DNA from 2 places in the Azospirillum argentinense genome. Region 1 is predicted to be linked to the other one. Evidence: predicted binding sites of a transcription regulator. Region 1 holds the regulator's gene; the other holds the start of a gene.
What was found. Region 1 encodes LexA, which represses DNA repair genes until DNA is damaged. Its sites were predicted from a motif close to ATGTTCTANTTTGGTTC; they were not measured.

Region 1 (5,390 bases):
CGGGATGTGGCCGAACTCCGGCAGGTCCCAGCCCATGGCGTTGAAGATCTGGATCTGGCGGAAGGTGTTGGTCAGATGGTCGTCGCCGCGGATGACGTGGGTCACGCCCATGTCATGGTCGTCCACCACCACCGCCAGCAGATAGGTCGGGGTGCCATCGGCGCGCAGCAGGATCAGGTCGTCGAGCTGGGCGTTCTGCACGGTCACCTCGCCCTGGACGCGGTCCTTCAGGACCGTTTCGCCCTCCTGCGGCGCCTTCAGGCGGATCACCGGCTTCACGCCGGCCGGCGCCTCGGACGGGTCGCGGTCGCGCCAGCGCCCGTCGTAGCGCACCGGCTGACCCGCGGCCTTCTGGGCGGCGCGCATCTCCTCCAGCTCCTCGGGGCTCGCGTAGCAGTAATAGGCGCGGCCGGCGGCCAGCATCTGCTGCGCCACCTCGGCGTGGCGGTCCTTGCGGGCGAACTGGCTGACCGCGTCGCCGTCCCAGTCGAGGCCGAGCCAGGACAGGCCGTCGAGGATGGCGTCCACCGCCGCGTCCGTCGAGCGCTGGCGGTCGGTGTCCTCGATGCGCAGCAGATACGTGCCGCCGTTGCGTCGGGCGTACAGCCAGTTGAACAATGCGGTGCGGGCACCGCCGATGTGGAGAAAGCCGGTGGGCGACGGGGCGAAACGGGTGACGACGGTCATGGGAGGCTCAATTCCAGGTTCGGCGCTGCTACAGTGCTGCGGCGGCCGAGATGCGGCTGCTGCGGTGCGACTGCGGTGGTGCGGTGGTGTAACACATTAACGGCGCCGGAGGCATTTGCCTTGCGCGCATAGGCGACAGTATGGCCCACGGGGTTGAAGAGGGCATGGCCGGAGGTTTGACGGCGGAGGGCGATGCCGGTCCTGTCCGTCGCGGCGTCGGCGCGCGCCTTCTCGTTGCGGCTCTGGAATGCCTTGCCGCGGAACGGGAGCGCTGGGCGCTGTGGCTGCCCGTGGGGACCGGGGCGGGTGTGGCCCTGTATTTCGGCCTGCATGCCGAGCCGCCGCTCTGGCTGGGGCCGGGCGCCGTGGTCGGCTGTCTGGCTCTGCTGTGGCTGGTGCGGCGGCGTCTGGCGCCGGTCGTTCTGCTGCTGGGGCTGTTGAGCGTCGCTCTGGGTTTCGCGGCGGCGCAACTGCACAGCGTGGCTGCGATGGCGCCAATGCTGACGCGCGAGCTTGGACCGGTGCAGGTCACCGGGCGGGTGCTGGCGATCGAACGGCAGCCCACCGGCACGCGGTTGATGATCGGTGAACCGATGGTGGAGCGGCTGGCCCCGGAGGCGACGCCGGAGCGGGTCCGCCTGCATTTGCCGGCCAAGGTGACACCGCCGGAGGCCGGGACGGTGGTACGGCTGCGCGCCATGCTCCACCCGCCGGCCGCCCCGGCGGAGCCGGGAGCCTTCGACCTGCAGCGGCGCGCCTATTTCGAAGGCTTCGGCGCGGTCGGCTTCGTCATGGGCGCCCCCGTCGCCCAGGAGGCGCCGCCGCCCGACGGCTGGCGCCGGGTGACGGTGGCCTTTGAGCGGGCGCGCGCCGCCATCGCCGAGCGGGTGCGTGCCGTCGTGAGCGATTCCGCGGAGGCCAGCGTCACCGCCGCCCTGCTGAACGGCGACGCGGCGGCGATTCCGGGACCGATGATGGACGCCTTCCGCGACAGCGGTCTGGCGCACCTCCTGTCCATTTCCGGCCTGCATGTGGGCATCGCCGCGGGGATCGTCTTCTGGGTGGTGCGGGCGCTGCTGGCGCTGGTTCCCTGGGTGGCGCTGCGCTGGCCGATCAAGAAGATCGCGGCGCTGGCCGGCATCCTGTCAGCCATCCTCTATACGCTGCTGGTGGGGGCGCCCTTGCCGACGCTGCGGTCGGTGCTGATGACCGGTCTGGTCATGGGAGCGGTGATCGCCGATCGGTCGCCGATCAGCATGCGGCTGGTCGCCTTCGCCGGCATCGTCACCGTCCTCTATGACCCGGAGGGGATGCTGGGGCCGAGCTTCCAGATGTCCTTCGCGGCGGTCGTCGCCCTGATCGCCGCCTTCGAACGCTTCACGCCCTGGGTGGTGCGGCGGCGGCGCGACATGGGCTGGCTCGGCAAGGGCGCCATGGCGCTGGGCGGCATCGCCTTTTCCAGCGTGGTGGCGACCGTCGCGACGACGCCTTACGGGCTCTACCATTTCCAGCAGGTCGCCTTTTACGGTGTGCTGTCCAACATGGTGGCGATTCCCATCACGACGGTGTGGATCATGCCCTTCAGCCTGTTGTCCTACCTGCTGCTGCCCTTCGGGCTGGAGGGGCCGGCGGTGACGGCGATGAGCTGGGGCGTCCGGCTGGTCATCGAGACGGCGGAGCGGACCGCGGCGCTGCCCGGAGCGACGGCGTTCCTTCCGGCCATGCCGGACGCCGCCATAGCGGCGGTCACGCTGGGCGGGCTGTGGCTGGCCATCTGGACAAGACGCTGGCGCTGGCTGGGGCTGGTGGCCTTGGCCGGCGGGCTGCTCGCCCCGGCCGTCGCGCCGCGGCCCGACATTCTGGTGTCGGAGGACGGAAAACTGATGGCCGTGCGCGGCGCGGACGGAATTCTCAGCCTGTCCACCGCCAGCGACGGGCGGGTCGCCAACACGTGGAGGCGGCGCGACGGCATGGAGAAGCCGGAGGAGAAAGCCGGTCAGGATGTCTGGCCGCTCGCCGGGGTCAGCCTGGACGGGCGGCTGCGCTGCGACGCTCTGGGATGCCTTTATCGAGCGCAGGGAAAGACGGTAGCGCTGCTGCGCCAGCCGGATGCCTTGCCGCAGGATTGCGCGGTGGCCGATGCGGTGGTGACCGCGACCCCGTCGCGCGGGTGTCGGGCGCCGCTGGTCATCGACCGTTGGCAACTGCGGCGGGAGGGCGCGCACACGCTCACCCTGTCGGACAAGGGCATCCGGGTGGAAAGCGTGCGTGGTTGGCGCGGTGACCGCCCTTGGACGATGGGAGGAAGGACAATGGGAGGAAGGACGGCGGCCGGCAAGCTGACCGATGGAAGGACCGGGGCGCGCTGAGCCGCCGCCCCGGCGCGTCCTGCCGTCAGTACTTGCGCACCAGACCGACGAGGCGGCCCTGCACCCGAACGCGGTCGGCGCCGAAGATGCGGGTCTCATAGGCGGCGTTGGCGGGTTCGAGCGCCACGGTGTTGCCCTTGCGGCGCAGGCGCTTCAGCGTGACCTCGGCGTCGTCGACCAGGGCGACGACGATCGAGCCATTGTCCGCGCTGTCGCAGCGCTGGATGACCACCGTGTCATGGTCGAGGATGCCGGCCTCCACCATGGAGTCGCCGGCGACTTCCAGCGCGTAGTGGTCGCCCATGCCGAGCATGGCGGCGGGAACGTCCACGAAGGCGGAACCGTCGCGCAACGCCTCGATGGGCGTGCCCGCGGCGATCCGGCCGTAGAGCGGCAACTGCACGGATTCGGACGCCGGGTTCGCCTCACGTCCCGCGAAGCTGAAGTCGCCCTTGATGACGTTGGGCTCGAACTTGGCGCGCGGCGGCCGGGTGCGGGCGGTCTCCAGCCCCTCCGGCAGGCGCAGCACCTCCAGCGCGCGGGCGCGGTGGGGCAGGCGGCGGATGAAGCCGCGCTCCTCCAGCCCCGTGATGAGGCGGTGGATGCCCGACTTGGACTTCAGGTTGAGAGCGTCCTTCATTTCGTCGAAGGAAGGGGACACACCGCCCTGTCCGAGCCGCTCGTTGATGAAAAGCAGCAATTCATGCTGCTTGCGCGTGAGCATTTGTGCCTCCCGGCCGGTTCCGCACTAGATATGGAACAAAAGCAAAACGTTCCATCTTGTTCTAGTTTGGTTCTTAACCCCCGTCAAGCCCTACGGATGAAATCAATCGCAAATCGACGGACAGGACTCCCAAATGGATTTCCCGTGCGGAACGGATTAAAGCGACAGGACACCGCCGCTCAGCGGGATCACCGTCACGCGGTCGCCCACAGCGGCGGCGGTTGCCTGCGGCTCGCGGACGATCAGGGCGTCGGCCCGGGCCAGCCGGGACATCATCGCGCTGTCCTGGCGCGGGAAGGGCGTAGCGATGGGCTCGCCGTCCGTCCCGGTGGACAGGGTGGCGCGCATGAAGTCGGTGCGGTCGTCGTTGGCCTTTAGCGGCGCGCCGAGCCGCGCCGCGAGCGTGGTGTTCTCGGCGGGCAACCCCTGGAGACGGCGAAGGACGGGCACCAGGAACAGCAGGGCGGCCACCCCGGTGGACACCGGATTGCCGGGCAGGCCGAGCAGCGGCACGCCGCTCGCCGTCCCGAAAATCAACGGTTTGCCGGGCTTCATGGCGACGCGGTAGAAGTCCAGCGACAGCCCGCCCAGCACGTCGCGCACATGATCGTGCTCGCCTTGCGAGGCGCCGCCGGTGGTCACCAGCAGGTCGCAGCCGGCCGCCCCGGCGGCCATGGCGGCGAGATGCTCCGGATCGTCCTTGGCCACGCCGAGATTGTGGGCGACGCCGCCCTGGCTGGCGACCAGCGCGCAGAGGCCGAGCGCGTTGGAGCTGACGATCTGGCTCGGTCCCAGCGGATCGCCGGGCAGGGCGATCTCGTCCCCGGTGGCGAGCACGGCGACCCGCGGTCGGCGGTGGACGCGCAGCCAAGGCAGGTTGGCCGCGGCGGCCAGGGCGACGTCGCGGGCGGTGAGCAGCCGTCCCTTGGGAAGCAACTCCTCTCCCGCGGTGAAGTCCAGGCCGGCAGGGCGGATGAAGCGGCCCACAGGCACGGCGCGCCCGACGCGCACGCGGTCCCCGGCGTCCTCGCAATCCTCCTGCATCACCACGGCGTCGGCCCAGGCGGGCAGGGGGGCGCCGGTGAAGATGCGCACGGCCTCGCCCGCGCCGAGCGATCCGGCGAAGGCGTGGCCGGCCGCGGACTCGCCGATGCGGCGCAGCGTGACGGGAGCTTCCGCCGACGCCCGGACGATGTCGGCGGCGCGGACGGCCCAGCCGTCCATGGCGGCGGCGGCGAAGGGCGGCTGGGTCAGGCGAGCGACGGCGGGCTCCGCCAGGACGCGCCCCAGCGCGTCGGGCAACGGCACCGTCTCCGCCGGCAGGGCGGTGAAGGCGGCGAGGATGCGGGCGCGGGCTTCACCGACCTGTAGCATCAGACCGCGCTCCCCCATTCGCCGCTCTTGCCACCGGCCTTGTGCAGCAGCTTCACCTCGGTGATGGTCATGCCGCGGTCCACCGCCTTGCACATGTCGTAGACGGTGAGTGCGGCGACCGACACGGCGGTCAGCGCCTCCATCTCCACGCCGGTCTGGCCCCTGAGCTTGCAAGTGGCGGTGATGTCCACGGCGTTGCGCTCGGGGTCGCAGGTCAGGTCCACCTTGACCGACGT
Region 2 (5,390 bases), 1.3 Mb from region 1:
CTGTGGCGCGACACGCGCGCCCGCTTCGGGGCGGGCGGCCCCTTCCTGTTCGGCGACTTCTCCATCGCCGACGCCATGTACGCGCCGGTGGTGACGCGCCTTCTCACCTACGGGGTCGAGATGGACGGGCTGTGCGGCGACTACGCGCGGGCGGTGATGGAGCTGCCGGCCATGGTGGAATGGGTGGCCGCCGCCAAGGCCGAGCCGTGGGACATCTACGCCGACGAACGGACCATCTGACAGCCGAAAGCGGTCAGGGCGTCGCTCCGCCCGTCGGCTCGTTGGCGGCGTTGCCGATCAGCCCGACCTCGCGGTAGTAGCGCTCGGCGCCCGGATGCAGCGGAACGGAAACGTTGGCGACCGCCTTGGTGGCGTCGAAGCTGCGCCCCTTGGGGTGGCCCTCGATCAGCAGGCGGCGGGTGTTCTCGTGCCACAGCGCCTTGGTGACGCCGTGGATCAGGGCGGGGTCGCGGTCGGCGCGGACCAGCAACTCCGCCCCCACCCCCAGCGTGTGGATCTCCGGCACGCCGGGGTAGGTGTCGGCGGGGATGGTCTGGTCCATGTAGAAGCGCTGGCGGATGCGCAGCCGGTCGGCCATGTCACCGTCGAGCGGGATCAGGCGGATCGGCTCGCGGTTCGCCACATCGGTCACCGCCGCTACCGGAAAACCGCCGACCATGAAGAAGGCGTCCAGCTCCTTCTTGGCCAGCCGGTCCGCTGCGGTGCCGGGCTTCAGGTAGGCCGGGGGCCGCAGCTCCGCCTCCTTCACGCCGAAGGCGTCGAGGATCGCCCGCGCCTCCACCAGCACGCCGGAACCCTCCTCCCCCAGCGAGACGGCCTTTCCCTTCAGGTCGGCCACGCCGTGCAGGTCGCTGTCGGCGCGCACGACGAGCTGGATCGCCTCCGCGTAGAGCATACCGATGGAGCGCAGCCCTTCGAAGGGCGCCTTGCCGTGGAAGATGCCGGAGCCGGTGTAGGCCCAATAGGCGATGTCGGCCTGGGACATCCCGGCCTCGACCGCCCCCGAGCGCAACAGCTCGATGTTCTCCACCGAGCCGAGCGTGGCCTGGGCCACCGCGATCAGCCCCGGCACGCCGCAGCTTCCTCCGCGGTCGCAGGGGCGCGAGCCGGGCGGGTTGGAGATGGCGTTGGCGATCAGCCCGCCGATCGGGAAATAGGTGCCCGACGTGGTGCCCGTGCCGATCCGGAAATAGCGGATGTCCTGCGCCACGGCACCCCGCGGCAGCAGGCCCAGGAGAGCGCCCCCGGCGATGCCGGCCAACACATGGCGGCGGCTGGGAAGGCCCTGGGGGGAAAGGCGGGCGTCGGAAAGGCGGGGGTTGGCTCCTGCGCGCGGCACCGGCGGGTCCACCTTTCCTGCTGGCCAGCCGTTCCGGCGGCATGGGCCATCGGCGGCGTGTGTTGGACACGCTCTTACAAGAATACCCGCAGCCCGGCTTTTTCAAGGCGTCGGGGCCTTAAAAGACGCCCGCCAGATCAAGAACCCCGGCGAGTGCTACCGCGCCGCCACACATTTGCACGACCCGGCCCGACGCCGCCTGCCCCACCGCCACCGACAGGCCCAGCCCGGCGCCGATGACCAGCAGCACGCCAGACGACAGCCCGGCCCAGAACAGCGGCCCGCCCATATGCACATAGCCGTGGAAAGCCCCCGCCGCGGCGACCGTCAGCACCCCCAGCGCCAGCGGCACCTTCAGTCCGAAGGCGACCAGCCCGCCCATCAGGATCAACGACGCCGACAGCCCTTCCGCGGCGTAGGGCAGACGGATGCCGATCTGCGCGGCCAGCCCGGCGGCCAGCACCGCGGTCAGCGCCGCCACCGGAAGCTGCCAGACGGAAGGGCCGCCGTTCTGCCCGCTCCACAGCCCGATGGCGAGGAAGCCGAGCAGATGCTGCAACACCCACACGGGTTCGGTCAGGCCGGTGCCGAACGGCCCGGTCACCGTCATCCGCGCCAGCGCGGGCGCGGCACCGGCGCCGATCAATGCGAGCGCCAGAAGAACCGACCGGATCGCCACCATCCCCCACCCCTTTTCCCCAACGCCTCTGCCCAGCACCGGGCCGGTATGGCCGCTGCGCGGGGTGGGGTCAAGTGACCAGGGTGGCGGGCTTCAAGAACCGGGAGATCAGTAACCCAGGGGGCCAGGACCGTACTGGCGGAGGTCCTGCTGCTTGCGGAGCAGGTCGCGCTGCTGCAACGGGTCGAGCCGGCCCATGGCGTCCTCGGTGCGCAACCGGTCGACCTCCGGACTCATCAGGTCGCGCTTGGCGCGGTCGGTCAGCCCCTGGGTGGAGCCCGGCTCCGGCAGGGCGGGGGTGGCCGGCTGGTCGATGGGCGGCGGCGGCGGGGACGAACTGCCGCGGCGACGCACCGGCGGCGGCTGGTTGGGCGTTTGCGAGGCGTCGGAGAGCTTTTGCGGCGGAGCGGGTGCAGGCTCCGGCCGCGGTGCGGGAGTCGGGCGGGCATTCTCCTCCGCCTGAATCTGGCGCAGCGTCTTCAGCCCGCCGCCTTGCGCGGACACCGGCGGGGCCGCCTGGGCCCGTCCCGGCATCTCGTCGTGCACATCCGGCGCGCAGGCCCCCAGCGCAAGGGCGGCGAGCGCGACGGCGACGGGCAGGAACACGGCGGTGGGGCGGATCGGTGTCATACCAACCATGTCGTGTCCCGCGGAGACGGGACAAGGCCCTCCCGGCGACCTCCCCCTTCTTGGTGAGGCCGTAAGGGGACTCCCAACCGCCGGCTTTTGCCGCTAGAATGTTCTTGTTTTGTTCGAGTTGAAACGATTGACGAAACGAGCGGTGCAGGGAGGGTGGCATGGGGAAAGGGGGTGCTGAACGGACGGCGCGGCGCATCCTGTCCCTGTGGCTGCCGCGGCTGCCCACCGACGCCCACAGCCGCCGCCATCCGGAGCGGCGCGACCATCCCCTGGCCGCCATCCTGGCCGAGCGCGGGCGGCTGGGCGTGGCCGCCGTCAACCGCGCCGCGGCGGAGGCCGGGGTGCATCCCGGCATGAGTCTGGCCGACGCCCGCGCCATTGAGCCCGCCCTGGCCGTCTTCGACGCCGAGCCCGAGTCGGACGCCCACCTGCTGGAGCGGATCGCCGGCTGGTGCACGCGCTACACCCCCTGGACCACCCCGGACGGCCCCGACGGGGTGGCGCTGGACATCACCGGTTGCGCCCACCTGTTCGGCGGGGAGGAGGCCGTGGCCGCCGACCTGTCCGCCCGCCTGACCGCGGCGGGCTTCGAGTCGCGGATTTCCGTGGCCGACACGCCCGCGGCGGCCTGGGCGCTGGCGCGGTTCGGCGGGGGGGGCAAAGCGCTCCCCGATCTCTCCCCCCTCCCCGTCGCCGCGCTGCGTCTGCCCGCCGCCACGGTGGACGGTCTGGCCGCGGTGGGGTTGCGGCGGATCGGGGATCTGCATGCCCTCCCCCGCGCCACGCTGGCCGCCCGCTTCGGGCCGGAACTGCTGCGACGGCTCGATCAGGCCTACGGGCGGCTGGACGAGCCGCTGTCTCCCCGCCTGCCGGTGCCGCCGCACAGCGTCCGCCTCGCCCTGCCCGAGCCGATCACCACCGCCGAGGCCATCGCCGAGGCGCTGCGCCGCCTGCTGACCGCCCTCTGCGCCGGGCTGGAGAACACCGGCGAGGGCGCCCGCCGGCTACGGCTGGAGTTGCATCGGGTCGACCGACGGCTGGAGGACGCGCCCCAGACGCTGGTTATCGGCACCGGCCACCCGGTGCGCCGCCCGGACGCGCTGATGCGGCTGTTCGCCCAGAAACTCGACCGCGTGGAACCCGGCCCCGGTCTGGAGCTGATGGTGCTGTCGGCCACCGAGGCCGGCCCGCTCGCCGCCGCACAGGCCGCGCTGGACGGCACAACGGATGGGGGCATGGACGGGCAGCCGGAGCTGGGCGAGCTGATGGACCGGCTGGGCAACCGGCTGGGGGAGCGGGCGGTGCTGCGGCTGGTCCCGCGGCAAAGCTGGCTGCCGGAGCGCAGCGTGGCCCCCGCCTCGGCCTTCTCGGAGGCCTCCGGCGGTGCGCTGTGGCCGACCGACCGCCCCCGCCCGGTGCGGCTGCTCGCCCCGCCGGAGCCCATCGAAGCCATGGCCCTGGTTCCCGACGACCCGCCGGTGATGTTCCTCTGGCGCGGCGTCCAGCATCGCATCCGCCGTGCCGACGGGCCGGAGCGGATCGAGGCCGAATGGTGGCGACGCGACGGCGAGCCCCGCGACTATTACCGCGTCGAGGACGAGGCCGGCCGCCGCTTCTGGGTCTATCGGCAGGGGCTGTACCGGCCCGGCGTGGCGGCGCTGTGGTTCCTGCACGGCTTCTTCGGATGACGGGAGCGCCATGACCCCCTACGCCGAACTCCAGGTTTCGACCAGCTTCACCTTCCTGGAGGGCGCGTCCCACCCGGACGAGCTGGCGCTGACCGCCGCCGGCCTCGGCCACGCCGCCGTCGCGGTGACCGACCGCAACTCGCTGGCCGGGGTGGTGCAGGCGCACACCGCCGCCCGCAAGCACGGGCTGCGCCTGATCGTCGGCTGCCGGCTCGACCTGACCGACGCGGACAGCCTGCTCGCCTACCCCACCGACCGGGCGGCCTACGCGCGGCTGTCGCGGCTGCTGACGCTGGGCAAGCGGCGGGCGCCCAAGGGGGCCTGCTTCATCGCCCGCGCCGACGTGCTGGACCATGCGGAGGGGATGCTGTTCCTGCTGGTGCCGCCGGACCAGCGCGACCCCGCGTTCTTCCACGCGCTGCGCGGCTGGCGCAACGATCTGGGGAACCGCCTGCACCTCGCCGCCAGCCACCGCTACCGCGGCGACGACCAGCGGCGGCTGTCCTGGCTGGGCGGGCTGGCGGAGGCGGAGCGGGTGCCGCTGGTGGCGACCAACGACGTGCTCTACCACACGCCCGACCGCCGCCCGCTGGCCGACGTGATGACCTGCATCCGCAGCGGCACGACCATCGACGAGGCGGGCTGGCGCCTGTCGGCCAACGCCGAGCGGCACCTGAAGGCCGGGGTGGAGATGGCCCGCCTGTTCCAACGCCACCCCGACGCGGTCGCGCGCACGGTGGAGATCGCCGCCGCCTGCCTCTTCTCGCTGGAGGAGCTGCGCTACGAATACCCGGACGAGGTGGCGGAGGTCGGGCGGAGTCCGCAGGAGACGCTGACCGACCTGACCTGGGCCGGAGCGGTCCAGCGCTATCCGGACGGCGTGCCGGAGACGGTGGCGCAGACCCTGCACCGCGAATTGACGCTGATCGGTCAACTTGATTACGCGCCCTATTTCCTGACGGTGCACGACATCGTGCGCTACGCCCGCTCAAAGGGCATCCTGTGCCAGGGGCGCGGCTCGGCG

Region 2: ABAZ39_RS01830 (Y-family DNA polymerase) is a predicted target of LexA. The motif match lies at 2,777-2,793, and genes of this name have one in related genera.

The regions. Positions count from the first base shown of each region.
Region 1 covers NZ_CP007793.1:1,668,153-1,673,542, reverse strand. Annotated here, with positions in the region: gene gltX (glutamate--tRNA ligase) at 1-687, opposite strand, end outside; gene ABAZ39_RS07955 (ComEC/Rec2 family competence protein) at 852-3,056, shown strand; gene lexA (transcriptional repressor LexA) at 3,082-3,780, opposite strand; gene ABAZ39_RS07945 (molybdopterin molybdotransferase MoeA) at 3,937-5,154, opposite strand; gene moaC (cyclic pyranopterin monophosphate synthase MoaC) at 5,154-5,390, opposite strand, start outside.
Region 2 covers NZ_CP007793.1:384,444-389,833, reverse strand. Annotated here, with positions in the region: gene ABAZ39_RS01850 (glutathione S-transferase family protein) at 1-240, shown strand, start outside; gene ABAZ39_RS01845 (TAXI family TRAP transporter solute-binding subunit) at 254-1,360, opposite strand; gene ABAZ39_RS01840 (HupE/UreJ family protein) at 1,479-2,042, opposite strand; gene ABAZ39_RS01835 (hypothetical protein) at 2,148-2,669, opposite strand; gene ABAZ39_RS01830 (Y-family DNA polymerase) at 2,837-4,366, shown strand; gene ABAZ39_RS01825 (error-prone DNA polymerase) at 4,377-5,390, shown strand, end outside.